One region of the Streptomyces lancefieldiae genome, then DNA from elsewhere that is predicted to be linked to it. Evidence: riboswitches for the same ligand, from Rfam matches in the RefSeq annotation. Region 1 holds a riboswitch; each other region holds the start of a gene.
What was found. A riboswitch is a leader RNA that binds a small molecule or an ion and turns the genes downstream of it on or off. The one in region 1 is predicted to bind cyclic di-AMP.

Region 1 (10,142 bases):
TAGCGGGCGAACAGCGGATGGTGCACGGCGTCCCGCGGCACCCCGCGGGAACGGGAGGATCGCAACGCCATGGGGCCTCCTTCACGAGGCGGTGCCTTAGCGCGATTGTCCCCCGTACGGACATCCCGCACGCTCCGACCACCGGCCCCCTTCGGCCCGCCCCCACCCCGTCGCCCGCCGCCCGCGCCGACGCCACCCCTGGTCACGCCCGGACGCCCCGCGAGGTCACGGCCCTGCTGAGGGCCGTGTACGGGGCGAGCGCCGCGTGCTCCGTCCGGATCGTCCGCGCCGTGCCGTTCTCGTCGGATCAGGGCGCCCCGCGCGTCCTCCGGTCCGGGTGCCGGGCGGGGCCCACGTCGTGCCCGGTGCCGGTGGGCAGGGCACGTCTCTGGGCGTCATCCCCGGTCACGCCCGGACGCCCCGCGCGGCGGCGGCCCTGCTGAGGGGGCGCGCGCCGGGGGTGCTGCCCGGGCCGGTGGCGCGCGCCGTGCCGTTCTCGTCCGGTCAGGGTGCCTCGCGCACCCGGAACGCGTCCGCGTCCCAGGTGCCCTCCAGCCGGGGTGCCAGCCAGTGCGGTGCCGTCGTCCGGAAGGCCGCCGGTGCCAGGGACCCCGCCCCGGCGGGCAGGGCGCCCAGCAGGGGCGCCCCGGCCACGTCGGGGAGGTCCGCGATGTTGCAGCGCGAGGCGAGGTCCGGGTTCGCCGGCCAGCTGCCGATCACGACGCCCGGCAGCTCCAGCCCACGGGAGCGCAGTTCACGCGCCGTCAGCTCCGTCGTGTTCAGCGTGCCCAGCCCCGCCGACACCACCAGCAGCACGGGCGCGCCCAGGAGCCCGGCGACGTCCGCGAGTGTCCCGCCGGCCGCGTCGAAGCGTACGAGCAGTCCGCCCGCGCCCTCGACCAGCACCAGGTCGTGCTCGGTGGCCAGCTTGTCCGCGCTCTCCGCCACCTCCTCCGGGTGCACCGGTGCCCTGCCGGCCCGACGCGCTGCCGTACCCGGCGCCAACGGTTCCGGGAAGCGAGCCACTTCGGCCGCCGTCACGGCGCCCGCGAGGCGCGCGGCCTCCTGGGCGTCCCCGGGCTCGCCCGGCCCCACGCCCGTCTGCGCGGCCTTCAGCACGGCCACCGACCGGCCGGCCGCCAGCGCCGTCGCGGCGACGGCGGCGGTCACCACCGTCTTGCCGACCTCCGTGCCCGTGCCCGTGATCACCAGTACCGGCATGTCATCCCTCCCGTGCCGCCGCGCACACCGCGCGGGCGATCCGCGCGACGTCCGCGTCGCCCGTGACGTACGGCGGCATGGTGTAGACCAGGTCGCGGAACGGTCGCAGCCACACGCCCTCGCGCACCGCCGCCTCCGTCGCCGCCCGCATGTCGACGGCGTGGTCGAGCTGCACCACGCCGATCGCGCCCAGCACCCGTACGTCGCGCACGCCCGGCAGTTCGGCGGCGGGCGCGAGCCCTTCCCGCAGGCCCGCCTCGATCCGCTTGACCTCCGCGAGCCAGTCCTGGCCGAGCAGCAGCCCGATCGAGGCGCAGGCCACGGCCGCCGCCAGCGGATTGCCCATGAACGTCGGCCCGTGCGCGAGCACCGGCACCTCGCCCCGCGAGATGCCGTCGGCCACCCGCGAGGTGCACAGCGTCGCCGCCATCGTCAGGTAACCGCCGGTCAGCGCCTTGCCCACGCACATCACGTCCGGCGTCACCGCCGCGTGCTCCGCCGCGAACAGCGCGCCCGTACGCCCGAAGCCGGTCGCGATCTCGTCGAACACCAGCAGGACGTCGTGCGCGTCGCACGCCTGACGCAGCACCCGCAGATACGCGGGGGAGTGGAACCGCATCCCGCCCGCGCCCTGCACCACCGGCTCGACGATCACCGCGGCCAGTTCGTCCGCGTGGCGTTCGATCAGCGCGCCCAGGTGATCGGCGTACGCCTGTGCGTACTCCGTCGGCGGTGCGTCGGCGAACAACTGGCGGGGCAGCACCCCGCTCCACAGCTCGTGCATCCCGCCCTCGGGATCGCACACCGACATGGGCTGCCAGGTGTCGCCGTGGTAGCCGCCGCGCCAGGTCAGCAGGCGCCGCTTGCCGGGGCGGCCCAGCGAGCGCCAGTACTGCAGGCACATCTTGACGGCGACCTCCACCGACACCGACCCGGAGTCGGCGAGGAACACGTGTTCCAGACCCTCCGGCGACATGTCGACAAGGAGCTTCGCCAGCCGTACGGCGGGCTCGTGGGTGAGCCCGCCGAACATCACGTGGCTCATCCGCTCCAGTTGCTCACGCGCGGCCTCGTTCAGCACCGGGTGGTTGTAGCCGTGGATCGCCGACCACCAGGACGACATCCCGTCGACGAGTTCCCCCGAGCCGTCGGCCGGTCTCAGCCGCACCCCGCTCGCCGACTCCACGACGAGCGGATCCTGCCGGCCGGGCATCGGGCCGTACGGATGCCAGACGTGCCGCCGGTCGAGTGCCAGCAGCTCCTCCACCGTCAGCGCGGGCTCAGGCATTGGGCGCGAGGTCCGTGCCGGCACCGCGGCGGCGTACGGCGACCAGGTCGGTACGGGGTTCGCCGGCCACCGCAGGCCCCGCGGCCGGGGCGGCGTCGCGGCCCCCCGCGGCCGGTTTTGAACCGCAGACCCCGGCGGCCGAACCGCAGTCCCCGGCGGCCGGAGCGGTCCCGCAGACCCCGCCGCCCTCGTGCGACCCGCAGCCGCCCCCCTCGTGCGACCCGCAGCCGCCCCCCTCGTGCGACCCGCAACCCCCGCCCTGGGCCGCCGCCCGGTGCTCCGGCAGGGTCACCTGGCCGGTGCCCTCCACCTCGAACCCGGCGTCCGCGATCATCTCCAGGTCGGCCCGGCCCGCCTGGCCCTCACTGGTGAGGTAGTCGCCGAGGAAGATGGAGTTGGCCAGGTGCAGGGCCAACGGCTGCATCGAGCGCAGGTGCACCTCGCGCCCGCCGGCGATCCGCACCTCTACGTCCGGGCAGACGAACCGCGTCATCGCCAGGATGCGCAGGCACCGCTGCGGGGTGAGGTTCCACTCCTTGGCCAGCGGCGTGCCCTCGAACGGGATCAGGAAGTTGACCGGCACCGAATCCGGATCCAGCTCGCGCAGCGAGAAGACCACGTCGACCAGGTCCTCGTCGCTCTCGCCCATGCCCGCGATCAGCCCCGAGCAGGCGGACAGCCCGGCCGCGTGCGCCTTGCGCACCGTGTCCACGCGGTCGGCGTACGTATGGGTGGTCGTGATGTCGCCGTACGTCGACTCGGACGTGTTGAGGTTGTGGTTGTAGGCGTCGGCGCCCGCCTCGCGCAGCCGCTCCGCCTGCCCGTCGGACAGCAGCCCCAGGCAGGCGCACACCTCGACGGACTCGTTCTGCTCCTTGATGGCCCTGATGGTGTCCGAGACCCGGTCCACGTCCCGGTCGGTCGGACCGCGTCCGCTGGCCACCAGACACACCCGCTTGGCGCCCCCGGACACGCCCGCCGCGGCGGCCTCGGAGGCCTGGTCGGGCTTGAGCCACGTGTACTTGAGGATCTCGGCCTTGGAGCCGAGCCGCTGCGAGCAGTAGGAGCAGTCCTCGGGACACAGGCCCGACTTCAGGTTGACGAGGTAGTTGAGCTTCACCCGTCGGCCGAACCAGTGACGGCGCACCTTGCCTGCCGCGGCCACCACATCGAGCACGTCGTCGTCGGAAGTGGCGAGGACGGCGAGAGCCTCCTCGCGGGTCGGCGACTCGCGCCGAAGCCCCTTGTCCACCAGCGTGTTCAGCAGGTCCATGAGAGCTGATCCTGTCCTAAGGGGCCGCCCGGGGCCAAGGAGGCTTCGCACAACCCTGGCGGATCACCGTGTGGGTATTGCCACACATCGGGCGGCCGACGGTGCCGCTAGTGTCTGTCCACTGCCTACAAAACGAGAGGACCGCCCATGGCGTTCGGCTGGATCGACGAGCAGGCGGAACTGCGCCGCCGGGCCGGGCTCGTGCGGACGCTGCGCCCCCGTCCGGCCGACTCGCCGCTGCTTGACCTGGCGAGCAACGACTACCTCGGGCTGGCCCGGCACCCGGAGGTCGCCGAGGGGGCGGTCCGGGCCGCGCGGACCTGGGGGGCCGGCGCGACCGGCTCCCGGCTGGTGACCGGCACCACCGAGCTGCACGCCGCGCTCGAACGGGAACTGGCCGCCTTCTGCGGTTTCGAGGCGGCACTCGTCTTCTCCTCCGGATACGCGGCCAACCTCGCCGCGGTCACCGCGCTGGCGCCGCACGGCACCCTCGTCGTCTCCGACGCGGGCAACCACGCCTCGCTGATCGACGGCTGCCGGCTGGCCCGCGGCACGACCCAGGTCGTGGCGCACGCCGACCCGGAGGCGGTGCGCAAGGCACTGGCGACGCACGACGGCCCAGCCGTCGCCGTCTCCGACACGGTCTTCTCGGTCGACGGCGACGCGGCGCCGCTGGCCGCGCTCGCCGCCGCCTGCCGGGAGCACGGCGCCGGACTGGTCGTCGACGACGCCCACGGCCTCGGCGTGCTCGGCGAGGGCGGCCGGGGCGCCCCGCACGCGGCGGGGCTCGCGGGCGCCGACGACGTCGTCGCCACGGTCACCCTGTCCAAGTCGCTCGGCAGTCAGGGCGGCGCCGTGCTCGGCCCCGCCCGGGTCGTCGACCACCTGGTCAACGCGGCCCGGACGTTCATCTTCGACACCGGCCTCGCCCCCGCGGCGGCGGGCTCGGCCCTGGCGGCGCTCACCCTGCTGCGCCGCGAGCCGCAGCGGGCGGCGCGGGCCCGGGAGGTGGCGGCCGACCTGTACGCCCGCCTGACCGCCCTGGGGCTGGAAGCGGTACGTCCGCACGCCGCGGTCGTCGCGGTGCGCGCCCCCTCCCCGGAGGGGGCCGTACGCTGGGCGGCCGACTGCCGGGCGGCCGGCCTGTCCGTGGGCTGTTTCCGTCCTCCTTCCGTGCCCGACGGCATCTCACGGCTCAGGCTGACCGCTCGTGCGGACCTCTCCGGGGATCAGATCGAACGCGCTGTACGGGTGATCGGCGAAACGCGACCATGAGTCGGCGTGACACGGCCGTGCGCCGCCCGATGCCCCGTCGGCGTCAGCGGCCGTGGATCCCGGCCGTGAACGACGCCCAGCTCTCGGGGGAGAAGAGCAGCGCGGGTCCGGCCGGGTCCTTGGAGTCGCGCACGGCGAGCAGTCCGGCCCAGGGGCCGGCCGACGGGCGGGCCGCCTCCACACAGTTGTTCGCTCCGGTGCTGTAGCTGCTGCGCAGCCACCGCACCCCGGGCAGTTCGGTACTGGCCCGGATGGTCCGGGGAAGTTCCGACACGGAGCCTGAATTGGTGCCTGACATGGTGCCTCCTTACGCGCCTGCCGCGGTCGCGGCGATGAAGTCCAACGAGTCCTCGGGCGAAAGGGCATGGGTCAAAAGGGCATCGAAGGCCTCGGTGTAGGCCTCCAGGTCTTCTTTCCGTTCGAGATGCAGGCTACTCGTCAAGTGGTCGAGAACAACCACGTCCAGATCAGAAGTGCGCGAAAAAGAGAAGATTACGAAAGGGCCGGTGACACCGATGTGCGCCCCGGCGGCGAACGGCAGTACCTGGAGCCGGACATGGGGGAGAGACGCGGCCTCGACCAGGCGCGCCAGCTGACGGGACATCACCCCGGGCCCGCCCACCTCCCGGCGCAGTACCGCCTCGTCCAGGACCGCGCTCAGTTCCAGGGGCCGCTGCGCCCGCAGCACGTCCTGCCGGGCGAGCCGGACCTCCACCAGCGTGTCCAGCCGCTTCTCGGGCAACCCGTCCACCGCGGCGCGGGTCACCGCGCGGGCGTACTCCGGCGTCTGCAGCAGGCCGGGGACCACCGTGGTCTCCAGCGTGCGCATCGCGCTCGCCTGGGACTCCAGGCTGATGAAGTCCCGGTACGTCGGCGGCAGCACCCCTCGATAGGCGTGCCACCAGTGGTTGCGGCCGCCCGTGTCGTCGGAGCCTGCCAGCATCACCAGTAACTCGCGCAACTGGGCGTCGTCCACCCCGAAGGCGTCCAGCAGTAACCGCACATCGGCCGGTTTCGCGCCGCTGGTCCCGGTCTCGATCCGGCTGACTTTCGACTGGTGCCAGCCCACCAGTCGGGCCGCCTCACCGCTGGTGATCCCCGCCGACGTGCGCAGGGCGCGCAGTTCGGCGCCCAGCTTCCGGCGACGCACCACGGGACCGTGCTGCATGGGCCACTCCCTTACTCCCTATGGTCCGCCCGAATACGCTCTGCCGTCGCAGAGTTCACCGCTTCGAGCGACAGATATATGCATATCTTGGGGGATCGCCGTCCTTCACCGCCCTGGGGTGGCAGTCTGGCGGCGAAGCACCAGTCCGGGACCGTACTCGAACCATCCGCTCCGTGTCGGACCGCGGTCCCGGGGGAAAGGGACGACGTCTCCATGGCAGACCATCTGGAAGCATCCGTCACTCTGCCGAGCGATCCCGCCTCGGTGGCCGCCGCGCGCACCTATGTGGTCGGCACGCTGGCGGAGTGGGGCCTGCCGGCGGACACCGAGGTGTCCGACACCGTCCGGCTCATCGTCTCCGAGCTTGCGACCAACGCGGTCCAGCACACGCTCGGACAGTCCCCCACCTTCACGGTGGACCTCGGGCTCGACCGTCGGTCACGGCTGCGCATCGGCGTCACCGACAGCCATCCCCGCTTCCCCAAGCGCCTGCCCGCCGCCGTCCAGCAGGACAACGGCCGGGGCATGGTGATCATCCGCTGGCTGACCGCGGAGTGCGGCGGCAAGCTGAGAGTCCGGCCCACGCGTGAGGGCGGCAAGACCGTCTCCATCGAACTGCCCTGGACACCCCTGGGCGGACCGGTGACCCCCGAACCGGTCACGGCCGCGGGACAGGTCGTGGGCGGCCAGGAGCCTCAGCCGTGAGGCGCCTCGGCGGCACACGGGCAGGTGACGACGGGTCAGGGCACCGTCACCTGCCCGGGCCCGCTACTTGACCCGGCCGTACCAGACGCTGCTGGTCCAGATCTTCTCCAGGCGTACCACGGCCCCGGTCTTCGGGGCGTGCCAGATCCTGCCCTTCCCGGCGTAGATGCCGACGTGGTAGACGCTGCTGCCCGAGTGGAAGAACACCAGGTCCCCGGACTTGCGATTCTTGGCGGAGACATGACGCGTCTTGTTGTACTGCTGGGCCGCGGTGCGCGGCAGCTTCTTGCCGGCCTTCTTGAACGAGTACAGCGTCAGGCCCGAGCAGTCGAACCTGCGTGGACCGGTGGCACCCCACATGTACGGGGAACCTTTCTTGGAGGCCGCGATCTTGAGGGCCTTGGTCGCATGGGTCGCCGCCGCTGCTTCGGAGGCGGCACCGGGGACCACGACGGATCCGCCCATGGCGGCGAGGGTGAGAGCTGAGGCCGTGCCCGCGCGGGCCATCAGGGACGGGACACGATTGAGCGTGGACATGCGCAACCCTTCGTCAGCCGCCTGTGAAGGGTGACCTGTCGGATTCGGGCTGGCGAAGTTGCCCGGCCGCACGAGTGCGGCTTCACCCCAAGGGCTGCTCGGCCCGGCGCCTCTCGCGGAGATCACCGTTCCGGCGGCCCGTCGTGCTCGGGTCCTCCACTCCTGCCGATCCACTCCTGTCGACCGGTCGTCCGGGCGGCGGCAGGACTCGGCGTCCGCCCGGACCGCCCCGCCGCTGCGGCGGGGGCTTGTCGTCAGTCACGGATCTTGTCTCCTCCGGTGGGAAATTCCCAACGGGACGTGCACTTTGTGTTGTTACTCGCCGTTCATCCGTTCGGGTGGGCGCATCCGGGTTCGAGCCACCGCCGAGTGCGTCGACGAACCGGGGACCTGCGGCGCAACGACTTGTTCCGCTGACCGGGAGGACACGGTGCGCAACTTCGGCCGGTCGGAAATCGGGGGTGTTCCTACGCCGAAAGGGGGTACGCCGTTTGGTCCGTTTCGGGCCCCTGCCGCCTGAACCGCCGGAAACGGCGGAAGCCTGACGCGCGGTCCGCCGTTCCCCGCTCGAGCACCCGAAGCCCAGGTACAGGTCGATCAGGTCGGCCTCCGCGCGGGTCGGGGCGGGCAGCGGCGGCGGTTCCGGTGGCAGCGTCGGCGGCTCACCTCAACGCCGGACGTCGGGAGCGTGGCCCTGCGGCCGGGCGCCGTCCGGTCCACCGGGCCGTGCTCCGGGGCCTGGTGCGCGTCCAGGTTCGCTGCCCGCTCGATGTCGGTGTTCACCCGCTCGGGAGTGCGGCCCGTGTGCCGTACGGGGATCCGCTCCAGGCGGGCGCGGATGTGGGCGAACGCGTCGGCGTGGAGGGCCGGATCACTTGCCTTCCCCTCCTTCGGGCCGGTGAACGGAGGTTGACTGGGCGTCACCCGGACGCCCCGGCAGTACGGCGCGCCGGCCCGGGGTGCCCGCCGCCGGCGGCCCCGCGGCGGAGGGACCGGCCTGCGCCGGGCAGCAGCACACCCTGGTCACCCCGGGCGCGGCCCTCAGACCGACCGGGCCGGCGCCGGGGCCCGGTCGGAGACGGGCGCCTCGCTGTGCGCGCGCCGGCGCAGTGTGCCGCCGAGCAGGACCGCACCCAGACCCAGTACGACCCACCACGTCAGCGTGAACACGGGTCCCGTGGCCGCGGCGCCGTCGAAGAAGGAGACCGAGCGCAGCAGTGAACCGCCCGCCCCCGGCGGCAGCCACTGGCCGATCGCCCCGGCCGGCCGGGGCAGCATCTCCGGGGCGGAGGCCACTCCCGAGAACGCGTTGCCCAGCAGCACCACCAGCAACGCGCCCAGGCCGATACCCGGCCGCCCGAGCAGCGCCCCGAGCCCGGCCGGGCCCGCGGCCACGGCCAGCGTCGACAGCCCGAGGACCCCGGCCACGGCCCACCAGTCGCCGGTGACCACCCCGAGCCAGCTGTGCGTGATCGCCGTCGCCACCAGGCCGGTCAGTGCGGCGGCGCCGACCAGTGTGCCCACCGCGCGCAGGCCGCGCAGCCCCAGCAGGGTCACCGTCGCACCGGCCGCGACTCCGGCCAGCGCGAGCGGCAGCACGCTCGCGCTCACGGCGGCGCCGCGCGGGTCCGCCTCGGGGGCGGGCACCACGTCGACGACCTGGACGGAGGCCCCGGTGGCGGACGCCTGTGCGCTCACCGCCTGCTGCAGCAGTTGGGCCACGGCGGGGCCGGCCGCGGACGCCGTGAGCAGTTTCGGGCCCCCGTCGGTCACGACCACCGCGCCGTACACCGTCCGCTCCTGGAGCGCGTCGCGGGCGGCGGCCTCGTCGGCGTAGCGGTGGATCTCGAAGGCGCCCTCCTTCTGGGTGAGTCGCTGCTCCATCTGCGCGACCGCGGCCGTCGGCCCCGCCACACCGAGCGGCAGATCGCGGGGTGCCGTGCGGGCGGCGGGCCAGGCGAAGGCCCAGAGGGCCAGCGCCACCATCACGGGGACCAGGACGACGATGGCGGCCATGCGGCGGCCGTGCGACGGGGACGACATGGGCGCTCCTTGTAAAAAGAAGATTCGTTCGTTTTACTTCCCGCTCCACCGTGCGGCGATCCGGGTTCCTTGTCAAGAAGGAATGTTCGTTTTAGGTTGGCTCCATGGCCCGCGTATCCCAGGCACACCTCGACGCCCGCCGTCGGCAGATCCTCGACGGCGCCGCGCGCTGCTTCGCCCGCAACGGCTTCCACGCCACGTCGATGCAGGACGTCCTGAAGGAGGTCGACCTGTCGGCGGGCGCCGTCTACCGCTACTTCAGCGGCAAGGAGGAGTTGATCGAGGCGATCGTCACCGAGGTGCTGGGCACGGTGCGGGACATGTACGAGCGGGCCGCGCTGGAGAGCCCGCCGCCCATGCCCGACGAGCTCATCGTCCGGACCCTGACCCACATGACGCAGGGACGGTCGGCCGTGGGGGAGGACGGTGAGTGGCTGTTCCCGAGGCTCATGATCCAGGTCTGGGCCGAGACGCTGCGCAACGAACAGCTGTCGGCCACCCTGAGCGAGGGCTTCGGCAAGGTCAGGGCGGCCTGGGTGAAGGTGGTGGCGCGCTATCAGGAGACGGGCATGATGCGCGACGACGTCGACCCGGACGCCGTGGTCCGCACACTGATGGCCACGGCCCAGGGG
Region 2 (10,142 bases), on a different contig from region 1:
CGTCCTGGGCGGCGGCGAGTCCTCCCGCCTGTACAACCGGCTGGTGCGGCGCGACCGCACGGCCGTGGCCGCCGGGTTCGGCCTGCTGCGGCTCGCCGGGGCGCCCTCCCTGGGGTGGCTGGACGTGAAGACGTCCGGTGACGTCGAGGTGCCGGTCATCGAGACCGCCATCGACGAGGAGCTCGCCCGGTTCGCCGAGGAGGGTCCCACGGCCGAGGAGATGGAGCGCGCCCAGGCCCAGTTGGAGCGCGAGTGGCTCGACCGCCTCGGCACGGTCGCCGGCCGCGCCGACGAACTGTGCCGGTACGCCGTCCTGTTCGGCGACCCGCAGCTCGCCCTCACCGCCGTGCAGCGGGTGCTCGAGGTGACGGCCGAGGAGGTCCAGGAGGTCGCCAAGGCCCGCCTGCGCCCCGACAACCGCGCGGTGCTCGTCTACGAGCCCACCGCCCCCGCCGACGAGACCGCCGCCGACGAGACCGACGCCACCGACGAGAACGAGGAGGCGGCCAAGTGACCGAGCTCGCCACCATGGAATTCCACGCGCAGCCGCAGGCCGGTGAACCCAAGCCGTGGGCGTTCCCGGCCCCCGAGCGCGGCAGTCTCGCCAACGGCCTCACCGTGCTGCGCTGCCACCGCCCCGGCCAGCAGGTCGTCGCCGTCGAAGTACTCCTCGACGCACCTCTGGACGCCGAGCCGACCGGTCTCGACGGCGTCGCCACGATCATGGCGCGCGCCTTCTCCGAGGGCACCGACAAGCATTCCGCGGAGGAGTTCGCCGCCGAGCTGGAGCGTTGCGGCGCCACCCTCGACGCGCACGCCGACCACCCCGGCGTCCGGCTGAGCCTGGAGGTGCCGGCCTCACGTCTCGCCAGGGCACTCGGCCTGCTCGCCGACGCCCTCAGGGCGCCCGCGTTCACGGACAGCGAAGTGGAACGGCTGGTCCGCAACCGCCTCGACGAGATCCCGCACGAGCTGGCCAACCCCTCCCGCCGCGCGGCCAAGGAGCTCTACAAGCAGCTGTTCCCGGCCGAGGCGCGCATGTCGCGCCCGCGCCAGGGCACCGAGGAGACGGTCGCGAGCATCGACTCGGGAGCCGTACGCGCCTTCTACGAGAAGCACGTCCGCCCCGCCACGGCCACCGCCGTGGTCGTCGGCGACCTCACCGGCGTCGACCTCGACGCGCTGCTCGGCGACACGCTGGGCGCGTGGACCGGCTCCGCCGCCGAGCCGCGCCCCGTGCCCCGGGTGACCGCCGACGACACCGCCCGGGTCGTCGTCGTGGACCGCCCCGGAGCGGTCCAGACGCAGCTGCTGATCGGGCGCACCGGCGCCGACCGGCACGACCGCGTGTGGCCCGCGCAGGTGCTCGGCACCTACTGCCTGGGCGGCACCCTCACCTCCCGCCTGGACCGCGTCCTGCGCGAGGAGAAGGGATACACCTACGGCGTACGGGCTTTCGGCCAGGTCCTGCGGTCCGCCCCCGACGGCACGGGCGCCGCCCTGCTCGCCATCAGCGGCTCCGTCGACACCCCCAACACCGGCCCCGCCCTGCAGGACCTGTGGACGGTGCTGCGCACGCTCGCCGAGGGCGGACTCACCGACGCCGAGCGCGACGTCGCGGTGCAGAACCTGGTCGGGGTGGCGCCGCTGAAGTACGAGACGGCGGCGGCCGTGGCGAGCACGCTGGCCGACCAGGTCGAGCAGCACCTGCCCGACGACTACCAGGCCACGCTCTACCGCCAACTCGCCGCCACCGGCACCGTGGAGGCCACGGCGGCGGTGGTGAACGCCTTCCCGGGGGACCGACTGCTGACGGTCCTCGTCGGTGACGCGGCGCAGATCAAGGAGCCCGTCGAAGCCCTCGGCATCGGCGAAGTGACCGTGGTGGCCGCCGAGTAGGGCACACGAGCGCGGCGGCCCTGGTGACGAATGCGTCACCAGGGCCGCCTTTTGTCCGAATTGAGGGAGTGGCTGCCTGTCTGCCCTGTGGCATGCGCTACAAAAAGCCTGTTGCGTTTGAGGATTGAAGGCAGCCGCGTTTAGCGTCGTCCGGGCTGTTCGTCAGGCAGTGCGCCGCACCCGCGGCACCGGACAGTCATCGCCGAGTCCCCGTACGGCGCGAGCCAGGGGAGCCGGGGACCCATCGCAGTCCCTGGGGTGAATCGGATGCCCGCGCGTGCAGCGAGGGGGTCCGTAGGAGACCTTCCTGCTCCGAACCCGTCAGCTAACCCGGTAGGCGAGAGGGAAGGAAAGGAACAGCCTCTACATGGCGTTCACGCGCGCCACCGGGAAGCACCGCCGTCCCAGCCGGGTGCACCGCACCACCGCCCGCGCGGCGGGTGTCGCGGCCCTCGCCACCACCGGCGTCGTCGGCACCCTCGCGGCTCCGGCGCTCGCCGCCGAGTCCGAGGCGGAGCAGAGCGGACTCACCCCGGTCGTCACCATCGGCGACTCCGTGGCCGACGAGATCGACGCCCAGGCCGCCGCGCAGAAGCAGGCAGCCCTGGACGCAGCCGCCCGAGAGGCGGCCGAGGAGGCCGCGCGCGAGCGGGCGGCCGAGGCGGCGAAGGAGGCGCGCGAGGCCAAGGAGCGCGCCGCGCGTGAGGCGGAGCGCGAGCGCCTCAACACCTTCGTGTCGCCGATCACCGCCTCCTACGTCTCCACCGCCTACCGGGCCGGCAGCTCCCTGTGGTCCTCCGGCAGTCACACCGGCATCGACTTCCACGCCTCCAGAGGCACCTCCGTGCACGCCGTCGGCGTCGGCACGGTCGTCGAGGCCGGCTGGGGCGGCGCGTACGGCAACCAGGTCGTGATCAAGATGCACGACGGCACCTACACCCAGTACGGCCACCTGTCGTCCATCGGCGTCTCGGTGGGCCAGTCGGTCGTCCCGGGCCAGCAGATCGGCCTCTCCGGCGCCACCGGCAACGTCACCGGACCGCACCTGCACTTCGAGGCCCGCACGAGCCCCGAGTACGGCTCGGACATGGACCCCGTCGCCTACCTCCGCTCCCACGGCGTGAACGTGTGACGACGGACGGTACGGCAACCGAAAGCCCCGGCTCCCCGAGCCGGGGCTTTCGGATTTCCGGGCGCGGTGCTGTCCAAAAAATATCCATGAAATCCGCCGCGCCGTCCGAATGCCAGCCCCATTGGCCTAGAGTCACGGAACACACGTCCATCGTCGACGTTTCACGGGGATTAAGACGGAGGTCGGTCATGCGTATTCCGGCGCACTCGGTGTGCACGGCGATCCGGGACGACATCGTCGCCGGCGTCCACGGGCGGGGCAGCCGGCTCACCGAGGAACTCCTCGCCCGCAACTACGGCGTCTCCCGCGTCCCCGTCCGCGAGGCGCTGCGTACGCTGGAGGCCGAGGGGTTCGTGGTGACCCGGCGGCACGCGGGCGCGTGCGTGGCGGAGCCGACCGCACAGGAGGCCGCCGACCTGCTGGAGACGCGTACGCTCCTGGAACCCCTCGGCGCCTCCCGGGCCGCCCGGCGCCGCACCGAGGCCCACCTGAAGGTACTGCGCGGGCTGGTCAGGCTGGGACAGGAACGCGCCAGGCGGGGCAGTGGCGAGGACCTGCGCTCACTGGGCGGCTGGTTCCACGAGACCCTCGCGCAGGCCGCCGGCAGCCCCTCCCTGACGGCGCTGCTGACCCAACTGCGCCACAAGATCGCCTGGATGTACGTCGTGGACGCGCCGACCGGACCGGTGGAGTACTGGGCGGAGCACGGCGCGATCGTGGACGCGGTGGCCCGGGGCGACGCCGAGCGCGCGCGGGCGCTCATGGCACTGCACACCGAGCGGTCCGCGCCGGCGCACCGCTTGCGGTTCGCCTCCGGCGGTGAGCAGCGGGCGGGGCGTGTGAGGAACTCGCAACGTCCCGTAAACATGTCGAGCCCGCGGCATTAACACGGGCACCGTATACAAAAGAGGAGTCAATTTCGGGGGCTATTTCCTGCTGCCCGGAAAAGGGGAAAACGAAAGGCCCGCCCCGTGGTCCGGTCCGGGGTGGGCCTTTCGGTGCTGCTGTCGCTCAGACGGTCTCGGGGAGTTCCTCGAGGCCCTCGGAGACCAGCTTCGCCAGCCGCTCCAGGGCGGCGTCCGCACCCTCGGCGTCGGAGGCGAGGACGATCTCCTCGCCGCCCTGGGCGCCGAGGCCGAGGACGGCCAGCATGGAGGCCGCGTTGACGGGGGACCCGTCGGCCTTGGCGATCGTCACCGGGACGCCTGTGGCCGTGGCGGCTCGGACGAAGATGGAGGCGGGGCGGGCGTGGAGACCCTCGGCCCAGCCGACGTTGACGCGGCGCTCAGCCATGTGATGCTGCCCTTCAGGTGTTCAGGGTTGTCTAGACCAGTTTCCCACATCGTGAAGCATGCCCGGACGGACACGCTCTGCGGGGGTGGTGGCCGTCGGACCGCGGCCTCGGCCCGACCTTCCGTCCCCACAGACTGCCTCGCGCCGTTGTCGCACGCGAGCCGTACTCTGGGGCCCATGCAGACCTCGTCGGACCGGCACGAGTATCCCGCCCACTGGGAAGCCGACGTGGTGCTGCGCGACGGCGGCACCGCGCGCGTCCGCCCCATCACCGTTGATGACGCCGAGCGCCTGGTCAGCTTCTACGAGCAGGTCTCCGACGAGTCGAAGTACTACCGCTTCTTCGCGCCGTACCCTCGCCTGTCCGCCAAGGACGTCCACCGCTTCACGCACCACGACTTCGTGGACCGGGTGGGACTCGCGGCCACGATCGGCGGCGAGTTCATCGCCACCGTACGCTACGACCGCATCGGCGCGGGTGGAACGTCCGCGTCGTCCCACCCGTCGCCCACCACCACCCTTGCCGGAGGGCGCTTCGCGCCCGCCCCTCCCGTCTCCGACGAGGCCGAGGTCGCCTTCCTCGTCCAGGACGCGCACCAGGGGCGCGGCGTCGCCTCGGCGCTCCTGGAACACATCGCGGCCGTCGCGCGTGAGCGCGGCATCCGCCGCTTCGCCGCGGAGGTGCTGCCCGCCAACACCAAGATGATCAAGGTGTTCATGGACGCGGGGTACACCCAGAAACGCAGCTTCGAGGACGGCGTGGTCCGCCTGGAGTTCGACCTCGAACCCACCGACCGCTCGCTCGCCGTGCAGTACGCGCGCGAACACCGCGCGGAGGCGCGGTCCGTTCAGCGGCTGCTCCAGCCCGGCTCGGTGGCGGTCGTCGGCACCGGCCGCGCGCCGGGCGGCGTCGGCCGCAGCATCCTCGGCAACATCCGTGACGCGGGCTACACCGGCCGGCTGTACGCCGTGAACAAGGCCTTCCCCGAGGAGCGCGGGGAACTCGACGGGGTGCCCGCGCGCCGCTCGGTGCGCGACATCGACGGGCCCGTCGACCTCGCCGTCGTCACCGTGCCCGCGGAGCACGTCCCCGAGGTCGTCACCGAGTGCGGCGAACACGGCGTGCAGGGCCTGGTGGTGATCTCCGCCGGGTACGCCGACAGCGGCCCCGAGGGACGTGAACGCCAGCGCGCCCTCGTACGGCAGGCGCGCTCGTACGGCATGCGGATCATCGGACCCAACGCCTTCGGGATCATCAACACCTCCCCGCGGGTACGGCTCAACGCCTCCCTCGCCCCCGAGACGCCCCGCCCCGGCCGGATCGGCCTGTTCGCCCAGTCCGGCGCGATCGGCATCGCCCTGCTGTCCCGGCTGCACCGGCGCGGCGGCGGGGTCACCGGCGTCACGGGCGTGTCGACCTTCGTCTCGTCCGGCAACCGGGCCGACGTCTCCGGCAACGACGTCCTGCAGTACTGGTACGACGACCCGGAGACCGACGTCGCCCTGATGTACCTGGAGTCCATCGGCAACCCGCGCAAGTTCACGCGCCTGGCCCGGCGGACCGCCGCCGTCAAGCCCCTGGTCGTGGTGCAGGGGGCCCGGCACGGCGGCGTGGCACCGCAGGGGCACGCGGTACAGGCGACACGGCTGCCGCACGCGACGGTCTCGGCCCTGCTGAGGCAGGCCGGCGTGATCCGCGTCGACACCATCACCGACCTGGTCGACGCGGGACTGCTGCTCGCCCGCCAGCCGCTGCCGGCCGGACCGCGGGTGGCGATCGTCGGGAACTCGGAGTCACTGGGACTGCTGACGTACGACGCGTGTCTCTCCGAGGGGCTGCGACCGCGCCCTCCGCTCGACCTGACGACGGCGGCGTCGCCGGAGGACTTCCACGCCGCCCTCTCCAGGGCGCTGGCCGACGACACGTGCGACGCGGTGGTGGTGACCGCGATCCCGACCGTGGGGGAGGGGTCGGCCGGCGACACGGCCCTCGCGGAGGCGCTGCGGTCGGCGGCGTCCGCGGCGCCCGGCAAGCCCGTCCTCGTGGTGCACGTGGAGCTGGGCGGGCTGGCGGAGGCCCTGTCCGCGGCGGCGAGCACGGCACCACAGGTCACCCCGCCCACCGAGCCGCAGGCTGCCCCGCCAGCCGAGCCGCAGGCTGCCCCGCCAGCCGAGCCCCGGGCCGCCGTGGCCCCCGAGCCCGGGGGCCCGTCCGCGGAGAGCCGGACAGCTGCGGCCTCCGGGTCCCGGGCGGCCCCGCCCGCCGGGCCCCGGCCGGCCGTGGCTCCCGACCCGAAGGATGCGCAGCCCTCCGAGCCCCGGGCGGCCGTGGCCCCCGAGCCCGGGGCGGCTTCGGCCGCGGAGGCGGAGGCGCCCAGGGAGGCACAGGCGGTGCCGCCCGGCGGGCTCCGGACGCCCCCGCCCCCCGCGGCGGGTGCCGCCCAGCCGACGGCTCCCGTGCGGCGGCCGCCCGCCGAACCCGTCGGGGCTCCGGACGGAGCCCACCTCATCCCCGCCTACCCCGCCGCCGAACGCGCCGTCCGCGCCCTCGCGCAGGCGGTCTCCTACGCCCAGTGGCGCCGCGACGCCGCCGACCCCGGCAAGGTGCCGGAGTACGAGGACATCGACGAGAAGGGCGCCGCCGAGCTCATCACCGGCCACCTGGCGCGCGGGCAGGGCCTCACACTCGGCCCGCAGGAGACCTGCGAGCTGCTCGGCAGGTACGGCGTCCACGTCCACCGCGCGCTGCCCGCCCCCACCCCCGACGACGCCGTCGCCGCCGCGCGGACCCTCGGCTACCCCGTCGCCCTCAAGGCCACCGCCCCCCACCTGCGTCATCGCGCCGACCTCGGCGGCGTACGCCTGGATCTCGCGGACGAGGAACAACTGCGGCGGTCGTACGCCGAGTTGACCGAGCTGTTCGGCAAGTCCGAGGAGCTGCGTCCGGTGGTGCAGGGCATGGCCCCGCGCGGCGTCGACACGGTCGTGCGGGCGGTCATCGACCCGGCGGCCGGCGCGGTGCTCTCCTTCGGGCTGGCCGGGGCCGCCACCCAGCTGCTCGGCGACATGGCGCACCGGCTGGTCCCGGTCACCGACCGGGAGGCCACCTCGCTCGTCCGCTCGATCCGCACGGCCCCGCTCCTCTTCGGCTGGCGCGGCTCGGCCCCGGTCGACACCGCCGCCCTGGAGGAGCTGCTGCTGCGGCTCTCCCGGCTGGTCGACGACCACCCGGAGGTCGTCGCGGTCACCCTGGAACCGGTCGTCGTCGCCCAGCGCGGCCTGAGCGTCCTCGGCGCGTCCGTCCGCCTCGCGCCCCCGCCCGCCAGGGACGACCTCGGCCCGCGGACCCTGCCGGCGTACTGACCGCGCACGGACCGGCCGGGGGATCGCACGAGCGTGCCGCGCAGTCATTGGGTCCCCGTAGGATGGACGGCATGGCCAAGACCAGTACGACGACCCAGGGGCTGCGAGCGGCGATCGAGCGCAGCGGCTACTACCCGGCCCTCGTGGCCGAGGCGGTGGAGGCCGCCGTGGGCGGCGAGCCCGTCCGGTCGTACCTGGTCCATCAGGAGACGACGTTCGACCAGAACGAGGTGCGCCGGCACGTGACCGTGCTGGTGCTCACCGGCAACCGCTTCATCGTCAGCCACACCGACGAGCAGGCCGCCGACGACACGTCCCCGACGCCGTACGCCACGACGTCCACGGAGTCGGTCAAGCTCGGCCGGATCTCGTCCATCGTCGTCAGCCGCGTGGTCGCCAACCCGGAGAAGTACAAGCCGGGCACACTGCCCCGCGAGATCGTGCTGACCATCGGCTGGGGCGCCGTCTCCCGCCTCGACCTTGAGCCGGCCGCCTGCGGCGACCCCAACTGCGAGGCGGACCACGGCTACACCGGAAGCTCGACGGCCGACGACCTCAGCCTGCGTGTCAGCGAGGCCGGGGACGGCCCGGAGACGGTGCGCCAGGCGCTCACCTTCGCGCAGGCCCTCTCCGAGGCGACCGCGGACTCCGCCCGCTGATGGTGCAGACCGCCGCCTGGGACACCCACCCGGAACCGCTCCCCGTCGACTCCGCCCCCGTACCCGAGTACGGCGCCGGCTCGCTCGCCGACCTGCTGCCCACGCTGGCCGCCGGCCTCGGCGTCCCCGGCATGACCGCGGGGATCACCGAACTGACCCCCGCCGACCGGAACTGCGTGTTCCTGATCGACGGCCTCGGCTGGGAGCAGCTGCGGGCCCACCCGGACGAAGCCCCCTTCCTGAACTCCCTGATCGGCAGCTCACGCGGTGGAACCGGACGTCCGATCACCGCCGGCTACCCGGCGACCACCGCCACCTCCCTCGCCTCCGTCGGCACCGGTCTGCCGCCGGGCGCCCACGGCCTGCCCGGCTACACCGTGCGCAATCCGGCCACCGGCGAGCTGATGAACCAGCTGCGCTGGCAGCCGTGGACCCCACCGGGCGCCTGGCAGCCGTACCCGACCGTCTTCGGCCTCGCCCAGCAGGCCGGCGTGCACGCCGCCCAGGTCTCCTCGCCGACCTTCGCGAACACCCCGCTGACCAAGATCGCCCTCAGCGGCGGCACCTTCCACGGCCGCCTCTCCGGCGAGGACCGCATGGACCTCGCGGCCGAGCAGCTGGCCGCCGCCGACCGCGCCCTCGTCTACACGTACTACGCCGAGGTCGACGGCGCCGGCCACCGCTACGGTGTGGACTCCGACACCTGGCGCGGCCAGCTGATGCACGTCGACCGGCTGGCCCAGCGCCTCGCCGAGCAGCTGCCCCCGCGCAGCACCCTCTACGTCACCGCCGACCACGGCATGATCGACGTGCCCTTCGACGAGGACCACCGCATCGACTTCGACGAGGACTGGGAACTGAAGGCGGGCGTCGCCCTCCTCGGCGGCGAGGGCCGCGCCCGCCACGTGTACGCCGTTCCCGGCGCCCACAACGACGTCCTGACCTGCTGGCGCGAGGTGCTCGGCGAGCAGTTCTGGGTGGCGTCACGGGACGAGGCGATCGCGGCGGGCTGGTTCGGCCCCCGCATCGACGACCGGGTGTACGACCGCATCGGCGACGTGGTGGCCGCCGCGCGCGACGACGTCCTGCTCATCGCCTCGGAGCGGGAGCCGAGGGAGTCGGCGATGGTCGGAAACCACGGGTCGATGACCCCTGCCGAGCAGCTCGTCCCCCTGCTCGAAGTACGCTCCTGAAACTCTGCCCCCCATCCCGACCCCGCTGCCGAAAGGTGTTCGACCCCCCATGCCCGAGCTGGTGTTCTTCTCCGGAACGATGGACTGCGGGAAGTCGACGCTGGCTCTCCAGATCGAGCACAACCGCTCGGCCCGGGGCCTGGCCGGCATGATCTTCACCCGCGACGACCGCGCGGGCGAGGGCAAGCTCTCCTCCCGGCTCGGCCTGGTCACCGACGCGGTGGAGGTCGCGGACGGACAGGACCTGTACGCCCACGTCGTCGACCACCTCTCGCAGGGCGGACGCGTGGACTACGTGATCGCGGACGAGGCGCAGTTCCTGGCGCCGGACCAGATAGACCAGCTCGCGCGCGTGGTCGACGACCTCGACGTCGACGTGTACGCCTTCGGCATCACCACCGACTTCCGCTCCAAGTTGTTCCCCGGCTCCCAGCGCCTGGTCGAACTCGCCGACCGTGTCGAGGTGCTCCAGGTGGAGGCCCTGTGCTGGTGCGGCGCACGCGCCACGCACAACGCCCGCACCGTGGGCGGCGTCATGGTCGTCGAGGGCGCCCAGGTGGTCGTCGGCGACGTCGCCCAGTCCCCCGACGAGGTCGGCTACGA
Region 3 (10,142 bases), on a different contig from region 1:
CGGCTGCATGAGTGTGGGTGACGACGGGGCCGGCGGGGGCGCCAGGCCGTCGCACTCCGCCGGGGAGCGGGGCGGTGCGGGCTCCGACGACGGCCCGCAGGCGTCGGGCGGGAACGTCGGGTACGGCGCCGCCGCGGTCGAGGGCGGGCACGGGCGTGACAAGGGGAAGCGAAAGGGGAAGCCGGGCAAGGGCGACGACGAGAGCGGGGGCAAGGGCGGGGGCGGGGAGGAGAAGGGCACGTCTCCCGCGGCTCCGCCGTCCGCGCGTCCGACCGGGTCCGCTCCGGCGGGGGACGGCGGGCCGGACGAGCCGGCGCCCACCTGGACGCCGCCCGTGGAGCCACCGCGGACGGTGGAGCCGGAGCCGACGCCGCCCCAGGAGCCGCCCGCGTCACCGCCGCCGGAGCCGACGCCGCCGGAGCCGTCCTCGTCGGCGCACGAGCCGCCGGGGACGCAGTTGGCGCACCGGGAGCCGGCCCCGGAGGCCGGGGTGCCGGTGTAGGCGCGGAGGGGGTGCGGAAGCGGGCGTGGAGGGGGTGCGGGGGACGTGCCCGAGGGAGCTGCGGGAGTGGGCGCGGGCGGGGGTGCCGGAGAGGGTGGCGGCCCGGCTGAGCTGGGCATGTGCTACTCGGTTTGCGTTCGGGGGTGGGGAGTGCGTATGGTGGCAGATCGTTTGATCCCATTTGCCCGGCGCCACCGCAGAGCGCGCCGTGTGGCGCGTACTCTCCTTTGCCGTGGTGGACCGCATCGAGGCGGTCGTATTGCGAATCGCGATTCACGGAGTTGACGGGCGCGTGCCGACGAGAGACTCCGGAAGGTTTCGCATTCGCATGTCCATCATCAGTACTGATCACGTCGTCGTGCCCGAGAACGCCGACATCCCCGAGGGCCCCGAGGCCGTCGAGAACCCCGGCACCGAGGCGGTCGACACGGACGCCGTCGCCGTCGCGTCGGAGGCCGCCGAGGCCGCCGAGGCCGCCCCCGAGGTGACCTTCGCCGACCTCGGTCTGCCCGAGGGCGTCGTGCGCAAGCTCGCGCAGAACGGCGTGACCACCCCCTTCCCGATCCAGGCCGCGACCATCCCGGACGCGCTGGAGGGCAAGGACATCCTCGGCCGGGGCCGCACCGGCTCCGGCAAGACCCTCTCCTTCGGTCTGCCGACCCTGGCCACGCTGGCCGGCGGTCGCACCGAGAAGCACAAGCCGCGCGCCGTCATCCTGACGCCGACCCGTGAGCTGGCCATGCAGGTCGCCGACGCGCTCCAGCCCTACGGCGACGTGGTCGGCCTGCGGATGAAGGTCGTCTGCGGCGGTACCTCCATGGGCAACCAGATCTACGCCCTGGAGAAGGGCGTCGACATCCTGGTCGCCACGCCCGGCCGGCTGCGCGACATCATCAACCGCGGCGCCTGCTCGCTGGAGAACGTGCAGATCGCCGTTCTCGACGAGGCCGACCAGATGTCCGACCTGGGCTTCATGCCCGAGGTCACCGAGCTGCTCGACCAGGTGCCGCCGGGCGGTCAGCGGATGCTGTTCTCCGCGACCATGGAGAACGAGATCAAGACCCTCGTCGACCGGTACCTGAACAACCCGGTCAGCCACGAGGTCGACGCCGCCCAGGGCGCCGTGACGACCATGTCGCACCACATCCTGGTCGTGAAGCCCAAGGACAAGGCGCCGGTCACCGCGGCCATCGCCTCCCGCAAGGGCCGCACCATCATCTTCGTCCGCACCCAGCTGGGCGCCGACCGCGTCGCCGACCAGCTGCGTGAGTCGGGGGTGAAGGCGGACGCGCTGCACGGCGGCATGACGCAGGGCGCGCGTACGCGCACGCTGGCCGACTTCAAGGACGGGTACGTCAACGTCCTGGTCGCCACCGACGTCGCCGCCCGCGGCATCCACGTCGACGGCATCGACCTGGTCCTGAACGTGGACCCGGCCGGTGACCACAAGGACTACCTGCACCGCGCCGGCCGTACGGCCCGCGCCGGCCGCACCGGCACCGTCGTCTCCCTGTCCCTGCCGCACCAGCGCCGTCAGATCTTCCGGCTGATGGAGGACGCGGGCGTCGACGCCACGCGCCACATCATCCAGGGCGGCGCCGCCTTCGAGCCGGAGGTCGCCGAGATCACCGGTGCCCGGTCGATGACCGAGGTCCAGGCCGAGTCCGCGGGCAACGCGGCGCAGCAGGCCGAGCGTGAGGTCGCCCAGCTCACCAAGGAGCTAGAGCGCGCCCAGCGCCGTGCCACCGAGCTGCGTGAGGAGGCGGACCGGCTGGTCGCCAGGGTCGCGCGGGAGCGGGGTGAGGACCCGGAGACGGTGCTGGCCGAGGTGGCCGCGGCGTCGTCGTCCGAGCCTGAGGTCTCGCTGCCCGAGCAGCCGGGTCCCCGGGACGTCGACAAGGCCGAGCGCAGCGGCGGCAACGGCCAGGACCGCTACGCCGACCGCGACCGCGGTGGTCGTTCCTTCGACCGTCGTGACGACCGGGGCGGCCGTTCCTTCGAGCGTCGCGACGACCGCGGTGACCGTGGCGACCGTGGTGGTTTCCGCCGTGACGACCGCGGTGACCGTGGTGGTCGTTCCTTCGACCGTCGTGACGACCGGGGCGGCCGATCCTTCGACCGTCGTGACGACCGCGGTGACCGTGGCGACCGTGGTGGTTTCCGCCGTGACGACCGCGGTGACCGAGGCGACCGCGGTGGTCGCTCCTTCGACCGTCGTGACGACCGTGGCGGCCGATCCTTCGAGCGTCGCGACGACCGGGGCGGCTTCCGCCGTGACGACCGCGGTGACCGAGGCGACCGCGGTGGTCGCTCCTTCGACCGTCGTGACGACCGCGGTGACCGTGGTGGTGACCGTGGTGGTTTCCGCCGTGACGACCGTGGCGACCGTGGTGACCGCGGCGGGCACCGTGGCAGCGACCGCCCCTTCAACCGTGACCGTCAGGGCGACCGCCCGGGCAGCGACCGTCCCTTCAACCGGGACCGTCAGGGCGACCGCCCCGGCTTCCGCGCCGGCGGGCACGACCGCCCGTACGGCCGTCGTGACGACCACCGTGGTTCCTCCTCCTTCGGCCGCCGTGACGACAAGCCGCGCTGGAAGCGCAACGGCTGACGCCGGCAGCCGGACCGGCTGAGCGGTAACCGAACGCCGTGGCCCCTGCCCTGACGGGTGGGGGCCACGGCGTTTTCCGGTCGGCGCGTCGTGGGAGCCACGCGGGGCACGGCGCGTCCGGCGCGCGGACCGCTCCCGGGCGCTGCCCCGCTTTCGGCCGCGAAGTGACGCATGTCACGTCCTTGGTGAGGGAATCGCTGGGGGCATGACAGATGACGCCAAGGCGAGTGGGCTGTCGGACGAGGAACGGCTGGCCCAGCTCGGCTACACCCAGGTTCTGGCCCGCCGCATGTCGGCGTTCTCCAACTACGCGGTCTCCTTCACCATCATCTCGGTCCTCTCGGGATGCCTGACGCTGTATCTGTTCGGCATGAACACGGGCGGCCCCGCCGTCATCACGTGGGGCTGGGTCGCCGTCGGCCTGATGACCCTCTTCGTCGGCCTGGCGATGGCCGAGATCTGCTCGGCGTACCCGACGTCGGCGGGCCTGTACTTCTGGGCGCACCGCCTCGCGCCGCCCCGTACGGCGGCGGCCTGGGCGTGGTTCACGGGCTGGTTCAACGTGCTCGGCCAGGTCGCGGTGACCGCCGGCATCGACTTCGGCGCCGCTTCCTTCCTCGGCGCCTACCTGAACCTCCAGTTCGACTTCGAGGTGACGCCCGGACGCACGATCCTCCTCTTCGCCGTCATCCTCGTCCTGCACGGCCTGCTGAACACCTTCGGCGTCCGCATCGTCGGCCTCCTGAACAGTGTCAGCGTCTGGTGGCACGTCCTCGGCGTCGCGGTGATCGTCGGTGCGCTGACCTTCGCCCCGGACCACCACCGGTCGGCGTCCTTCGTCTTCGGCGAGTTCGTCAACAACACCGGCTGGGGCAGCGGCGTCTACGTCGTCCTGATCGGCCTGCTGATGGCCCAGTACACCTTCACCGGCTACGACGCCTCCGCCCACATGACGGAGGAGACGCACGACGCCTCCACGGCCGGCCCGAAGGGCATCGTCCGTTCCATCTGGACGTCCTGGATCGCCGGCTTCGTCCTCCTCCTCGGTTTCACCTTCGCCATCCAGTCCTACGAGGGCTCCCTCGCCTCCCCGACCGGCGCACCGCCCGCGCAGATCCTGCTCGACGCGCTGGGGGCCACCGCGGGCAAGCTGCTGCTGCTCGTCGTCATCGGGGCGCAGCTGTTCTGCGGGATGGCGTCGGTGACGGCCAACAGCCGCATGATCTACGCCTTCTCCCGCGACGGCGCGCTGCCCTTCTCCCACGTCTGGCACTCGGTGAGCCCGCGCACCCGCACACCGGTCGCGGCGGTCTGGCTGGCGGCTCTGGCCGCGCTGGTCCTAGGCCTCCCGTACCTGATCAACGTCACGGCGTACGCGGCGGTGACGTCGATCGCGGTCATCGGCCTCTACATCGCCTACGTCATCCCGACCCTGCTGCGCGTCCGCAGGGGTGCCGCCTTCGAGCGGGGGCCGTGGCACCTGGGGCGCTGGTCGCGGGTGGTGGGCGTGGTGGCGGTGGCGTGGGTCGGCGTCATCACGGTCCTGTTCATGCTGCCCCAGGTCTCCCCGGTCACGTGGGAGACGTTCAACTACGCGCCGATCGCCGTCCTGGTCGTCCTCGGCTTCGCCGCGACCTGGTGGCTGGCCTCGGCCCGGTACTGGTTCCTCAACCCGGACCACGAACGCACCAGGGCCCGCGCGGCGGCCCGCGCGAACGCCCCCGAGCCGGCGGACCCGTAGCCCGGGCCCCTGCGACCGCCCCGCCCGGCGCGGCGTCGTCCCCGATCCCCGACCCCCGGCCCCCGATCCCCGTTCTTCGATCGCCGATACCGGATCGGAGATGCGGCCACGTCGGGCTATGCTCGGTGTGGCAACATCACGCCACACCCCTTGGGCCCTTAGCTCAATTGGCAGAGCAGTGGACTTTTAATCCATTGGTTGTGGGTTCGAGTCCCACAGGGCCTACCGCCACGCCCCCAGCTCACGAGCACGACGAGCTGGGGGCGCCGCCGTCGCACCGCTGGAGCGCGCCATGCCCCTCCCGTACGTCCTGCTCTCCGCCGCCGTCTCCCTCGACGGCTACCTGGACGACACCGGCCCCGAGCGCCTCCTGCTGTCCGGCCCGGCCGACTTCGACCGGGTCGACGAGGTGCGCGCGTCCGTCGACGCGATCCTGGTCGGCGCCGGCACGATCCGGGCCGACAACCCGCGGCTGCTGGTCAACTCGGCCGAGCGGCGGGCCGCGCGGGTGGCGGCCGGGAAGCCGGAGTACCCGCTCAAGGTCACGGTCAGCGGGTCGGGGGAGCTGGACCCGGCGGCGCCGTTCTGGCACACGGGAGGGGAGAAGGTCCTCCTGACCACGGACGAGGGCGCCCGGCGGGCCCGCGTGCTGGGACTCGCCGCCGACGTCGTGCCGCTCGGCAGCGCCCTCGACTGGCGTGCGGCGCTGGAGTACCTGCACGCCGCGCGGGGCGTACGCCGACTCATGGTCGAGGGCGGGGGGACCGTCCACACCCAGTTGCTGCAACAGGAACTCGCCGACGAACTGCAGCTCGTCCTCGCCCCGCTGCTCGTCGGGGACCCGGACGCGCCCCGCCTGTTCGGGCCCGGCGCCTACCAGGGCGGGCGGCTCAGGCTGGTGGAGTCGCGGCGCATCGGGGACGTCGTGCTCATGCGGTACCGGCCGACCGCCCCGGGCACCGACGGCCGGGTCTCCGCGGCCGACCGGCACTGGCTGGCGCTCGCCTGCGAGCTGGCCGGGCTGTGCCCGCCGTCCGGGACGGCTTTCAGCGTGGGGGCGGTCGTGGTCGCCGCCGACGGTACGGAGCTGGCGCGCGGACACTCACGGGAGGGGGGCGACCCCGTCGTGCACGCCGAGGAGGCCGCGCTCGCCAAGGCCGACCCGGCCGACCCGCGGCTCGCGACCGCCACCGTGTACAGCAGCCTGGAGCCGTGCGCCCGCCGTGCCTCCCGGCCCGCGCCCTGCGCCCGGCTGATCCTCGACGCCGGGGTGCGCCGGGTGGTCACGGCCTGGCGGGAGCCGGACACCTTCGTGCCGGGGGCCGACGGCAGCGGGGTGCTCGCCGCGGGGGGCGCCGCCGTCGTCGTACTGCCGGAGTACGAGGAGCGGGCGAAGGCGCCCAACCGTCACCTGGAGGGGTAGGGAGATACGGATGTGCATTCTGCCCCCGAGATGGCGTACAGTGGAGACACAACGACGCGGGGTGGAGCAGCTCGGTAGCTCGCTGGGCTCATAACCCAGAGGTCGCAGGTTCAAATCCTGTCCCCGCTACTCAAGACCGAAGGCCGGAATCCATTGAGGATTCCGGCCTTCGGTGCGTTCACCCGGTCGGCCCCCGAAGGCTCGCCCCCCGCCCCCGCTCCGGGAAACCTGGAGAACGGGACGGCAGGCGGCGTCGACGTGCGGGGCGGCGGGAGACGAGTGGTGCGGCCAGGTGACGTGGCAGACGAGGGACCGTACGCCCGGGCCGGCGGCCGGCTTCCCGGCGATCCCGTGCCCGACCCGGGGCTCGGCGACAACATGGTGCTCCCGCCGTCCGCCGGGCCCGAGCGGCGGCGGCGGACCGCGTACGGGCGGACCCTCGTACGCCTGCTGCCCGTACTGCTGATCGTCATCGCCGTCCTGTACGACATCCTGACCCCGAGGTACTTCACCGCCGGGCCCCTCTACACGGCCGCGCCCCTGGTCGCCGCCCCGGTCTACTCACGGCGCGGCACGGCGCTCACCGGTGTCGCCGTGGTCGCCGCCGTGATCGGGCTCCAGCTCAGCAAGGGCGTCATCCACTACGTCGACTCCCTCACGGAGCTGATCACCATCGCGACGGTCGCGGCACTCGCCGTCCTCGTCAACGCCTTCGTGCGCCGCACCGACGAGCGCCTCGTCTCCGTCCGCGAGATCGCCGAGGCCGCCCAGCGCGCCGTGCTGCCCGAGCCCACCGAGCGGATCGGCGGCTTCGAGATCGCCGCCCGCTACGAGGCCGCGCAGGCCGACGCCTTCATCGGCGGGGACCTGTACGCGGTGCAGGACAGCGCGCGCGGCGTCCGGCTCATCGTCGGGGACGTACGCGGCAAGGGCATGGGGGCGGTGGCCGCCGTCGCCGTCGTGATCGGCGCCTTCCGGGAGGCCGCCGAGCAGGAGACGACGCTGGAGGCGGTGGCGCAGCGGCTGGAGCGGGCCCTGGCGCGCGAGGGCACCCGGCGGGAAGGACTGGACGCCTTCGAGGGGTTCACCACCGCCGTCCTCGCCGAACTCCCGCACGGCGACGGCGTGGTCCGCATCGTCAACCGAGGCCATCCTCCGCCCCTGCTGCTGTACGCCGACGGCACCCTGCTCCCGCTGCCCGCCCGGGAGTCCGCGCTGCCGCTCGGCATGGGCGAGCTCGGTGTGTGGCCCGACCGCGCGGACGAGGTCGACTTCCCCGGTGGGGCCACACTGCTGCTGTACACCGACGGTCTGTCGGAAGCCCGCGACGACCGGGGCGAGTTCTACGAGCCGCACCAGCGGCTGGCCGGTCGCGTCTTCCGGCATCCGGCCGAGCTGCTCGACACCCTGGCCGAGGACGTGCGCCGCCACTCCGGGGGCGGCATGGCGGACGACATGGCCCTGCTCGCCGTACGACGGCCCTGACCGCCATCACGGTTGGTGACGGATCGAGCGCCCTGCGCATAACAACTGACACACCGTCAGAAAGTGCTGGGGCGGGAGGTGCCACTGAGGGGCGGTCAAGTCGCCCCGTTTTAGCCGATGGTGAGGCTTACGTCCCCGCGGAATCCGTTAATGATCAAGTGGAACAGCTTGGAATCCGAGCCCCCCGTCTATTAACGTTCGATAACGCAGCGCGGTCGTCCCAGCCGTCACAGAAGGCGGCTCCGTGCGCACGCGCCGAATCCCGTGAGGGAACCGGGGAACCACCACCTTGGGGTGAATCGGGCGTATGACGCCGTGGAGACACGGCCGATATACGCGCGTAGGAGACCTTCCTGCTCCGAACCCGTCAGCTAACCCGGTAGGCGGAAGGAAGGAAAGGAGTACGCCCACGTGGCGTCCAACCGGCCTGCCCCCGAGGCCCCGTTCGTGCCGAGCCGGCACGACACCGAAACCTTCGGCCACGAAGGCCACCGTGCCGAAGAGGGCCCCTGGGAGGAGTGGAATCCCACCGAGGAGTCCATCCGCCCCGTACGCGGCCGGCACCGCGTCGCCAAGCAGCGCGGCGGACTCGCCCGCAGTTCCACCGTCCTCGGCGTCGGTGTCATAGCGGCCGTCGGAGCGGGCGGCATGGCCAGCGCGCAGGCCGGCAAGCCGCCGGTGCCGATCTCCATGCCGGACCTGCCGAACGTCGGCTCGCTCATCTCCGACGAGGAGCCGGAGCCGGAGGGCACCGCCACCCCGCTCAGCGGCATCGGCACGGCCTCCACCGACACCGCGGAGGGCACCACCGACGCCGGTGAGACCCTGCGGACCCGGATCATGGCGCAGGCCGAGCAGCAGCAGGCCCAGGCCGAGAGCAGGGCCGCCGCCGAGGCTGCGGCCGCCGCCGAGAAGCAGGCCGCGGAAGCCGCCGCCAAGGCGGAGGAGGAAGCCAAGGCCAAGGCCGCCGCCGCCAAGAAGAAGGCGGAGGAGGAGGCCGAGAAGAAGGCCGAGGCCGAGCGGCTCGCGCAGCTGGCCAAGCAGTACACGCTGCCGACCTCCTCGTACACGATCTCCTCCACCTACGGTCAGGCCGGCGCCTACTGGTCCTCCGGCCACCACACCGGCCTCGACTTCGCGGCACCCACGGGCACACTGCTCAAGGCGGTCCACAGCGGCACGATCACATCGGCCGGCTACGAAGGGTCGTACGGCTACAAGACGGTGCTCACCCTCGACGACGGCACCGAGATCTGGTACGCCCACCAGTCCTCCATCGGCGTCAGCGTCGGCCAGAAGGTCAGCACCGGTGACGTCATCGGCCGCGTCGGCGCCACCGGCAACGTCACGGGCGCCCACCTCCACATGGAGGTCCACACGAGCTCGGGCGCCGGCATCGACCCCATGGCGTGGCTGCAGAGCAAGGGCCTCACTCCCTGAGCCGCACTCTCCCCGGCCCTCGCCGCCGCTGAACCCCGGCGGTCCTGACGGAGACCCCCTCGACGTCAGGGCTGCCGGTCCGTGCGTCCGGGCGGCTATCGCTGGTCGGGGTGGGGCGGGGAGTACGGCAGGTACGGGTGGGGTGCGGGGTACTGCGTCGGTACCGGTACTGATGTCGGCACGGTAGGGGCGTGACCGTAGGGGCCGTACGAGCCGTGTCCCCCGTGTCCCGGCCATGGCCACGGCAGGACGGGAGGCGGAGGTGCCGTGACGCGGGCCGCGTGCTCCAGGGCCGGGCGTGCCACGTTCCGTCGGTGCCACAGGGCGTCCAGCAGTTCCCGCTCCCGTACGACGTAGTCGGCGCCCGCCCCGCCCCGGCGCCCCCGGTGCCGCAGGAAGGCCAGTGAGGTCGCGTACGCCTCGTACTGCGCCACCGCCCGCGCCGCCGGTTTCCCCGCGTACCGGCGGGCGTGCTGCCGGGCGATGCGACGGGCGCGCATCGAGCCGAGGGCGAACGGTTCCGTCGGCGCCAGCCACCCGGCCGCGACGTACGCGGGCAGTTCGGCCCGCACGGTGACCAGTTCGCGCTGCCGGGTCCAGATCACCAGCCAGGTCAGCAGGCCGAACGCGGGGAGCATGAAGGCCGCGTACACCGCGAAGAAGCCGTACTGGCCGAACGAGGCCGAGCCGTTCCACAGCGCGTGCATGCCCATCGCGAGCAGCAGGCCGGACAGCGGGAGCAGGGCGCGGCGCAGGCGGTGGCGGTCGGCCAGGAGCGCGGTGATGCCGAAGCCGATGCCGGTGAGCACGGTGAACAGCGGGTGGGCGAACGGCGACATCACGATGCGGACGAAGAAGGTCGCGGCGGTGACGGAGGCGATGCCGCTGTCGCCGGTGAGCTGGTCGGTACCGAAGGCGGTGCCCAGGTAGAGGATGTTCT

Region 2: another riboswitch for cyclic di-AMP. It lies ahead of RM812_RS19175 (M23 family metallopeptidase); the one in region 1 lies ahead of RM812_RS11945 (C40 family peptidase).
Region 3: another riboswitch for cyclic di-AMP. It lies ahead of RM812_RS33660 (M23 family metallopeptidase); the one in region 1 lies ahead of RM812_RS11945 (C40 family peptidase).

Annotation. Positions count from the first base shown of each region.
Region 1 covers NZ_JAVRFH010000009.1:167,493-177,634, reverse strand. The annotation lists gene RM812_RS11985 (class I SAM-dependent methyltransferase) at 1-71, opposite strand, end outside; gene bioD (dethiobiotin synthase) at 505-1,221, opposite strand; gene RM812_RS11975 (adenosylmethionine--8-amino-7-oxononanoate transaminase) at 1,223-2,509, opposite strand; gene bioB (biotin synthase BioB) at 2,502-3,782, opposite strand; gene RM812_RS11965 (8-amino-7-oxononanoate synthase) at 3,930-5,057, shown strand; gene RM812_RS11960 (DUF397 domain-containing protein) at 5,101-5,331, opposite strand; gene RM812_RS11955 (helix-turn-helix domain-containing protein) at 5,365-6,225, opposite strand; gene RM812_RS11950 (ATP-binding protein) at 6,439-6,930, shown strand; gene RM812_RS11945 (C40 family peptidase) at 6,994-7,467, opposite strand; cyclic di-AMP (ydaO/yuaA leader) riboswitch at 7,471-7,613, opposite strand; gene RM812_RS11940 (ATP-dependent Clp protease proteolytic subunit) at 8,065-8,391, opposite strand; gene RM812_RS11935 (ABC transporter permease) at 8,509-9,510, opposite strand; gene RM812_RS11930 (TetR/AcrR family transcriptional regulator) at 9,615-10,142, shown strand, end outside.
Region 2 covers NZ_JAVRFH010000018.1:22,266-32,407, reverse strand. The annotation lists gene RM812_RS19185 (M16 family metallopeptidase) at 1-514, shown strand, start outside; gene RM812_RS19180 (M16 family metallopeptidase) at 511-1,899, shown strand; cyclic di-AMP (ydaO/yuaA leader) riboswitch at 2,090-2,254, shown strand; gene RM812_RS19175 (M23 family metallopeptidase) at 2,267-3,031, shown strand; gene RM812_RS19170 (GntR family transcriptional regulator) at 3,220-3,918, shown strand; gene RM812_RS19165 (HPr family phosphocarrier protein) at 4,043-4,324, opposite strand; gene RM812_RS19160 (bifunctional acetate--CoA ligase family protein/GNAT family N-acetyltransferase) at 4,502-7,687, shown strand; gene RM812_RS19155 (DUF5998 family protein) at 7,750-8,346, shown strand; gene RM812_RS19150 (alkaline phosphatase family protein) at 8,346-9,539, shown strand; gene RM812_RS19145 (thymidine kinase) at 9,589-10,142, shown strand, end outside.
Region 3 covers NZ_JAVRFH010000053.1:6,945-17,086, reverse strand. The annotation lists gene RM812_RS33695 (hypothetical protein) at 1-502, shown strand, start outside; gene RM812_RS33690 (DEAD/DEAH box helicase) at 831-3,113, shown strand; gene RM812_RS33685 (amino acid permease) at 3,319-4,854, shown strand; tRNA gene RM812_RS33680 (tRNA-Lys) at 5,007-5,079, shown strand; gene RM812_RS33675 (dihydrofolate reductase family protein) at 5,147-6,277, shown strand; tRNA gene RM812_RS33670 (tRNA-Met) at 6,333-6,406, shown strand; gene RM812_RS33665 (PP2C family protein-serine/threonine phosphatase) at 6,560-7,762, shown strand; cyclic di-AMP (ydaO/yuaA leader) riboswitch at 8,006-8,163, shown strand; gene RM812_RS33660 (M23 family metallopeptidase) at 8,174-9,202, shown strand; gene RM812_RS33655 (PrsW family intramembrane metalloprotease) at 9,298-10,142, opposite strand, start outside.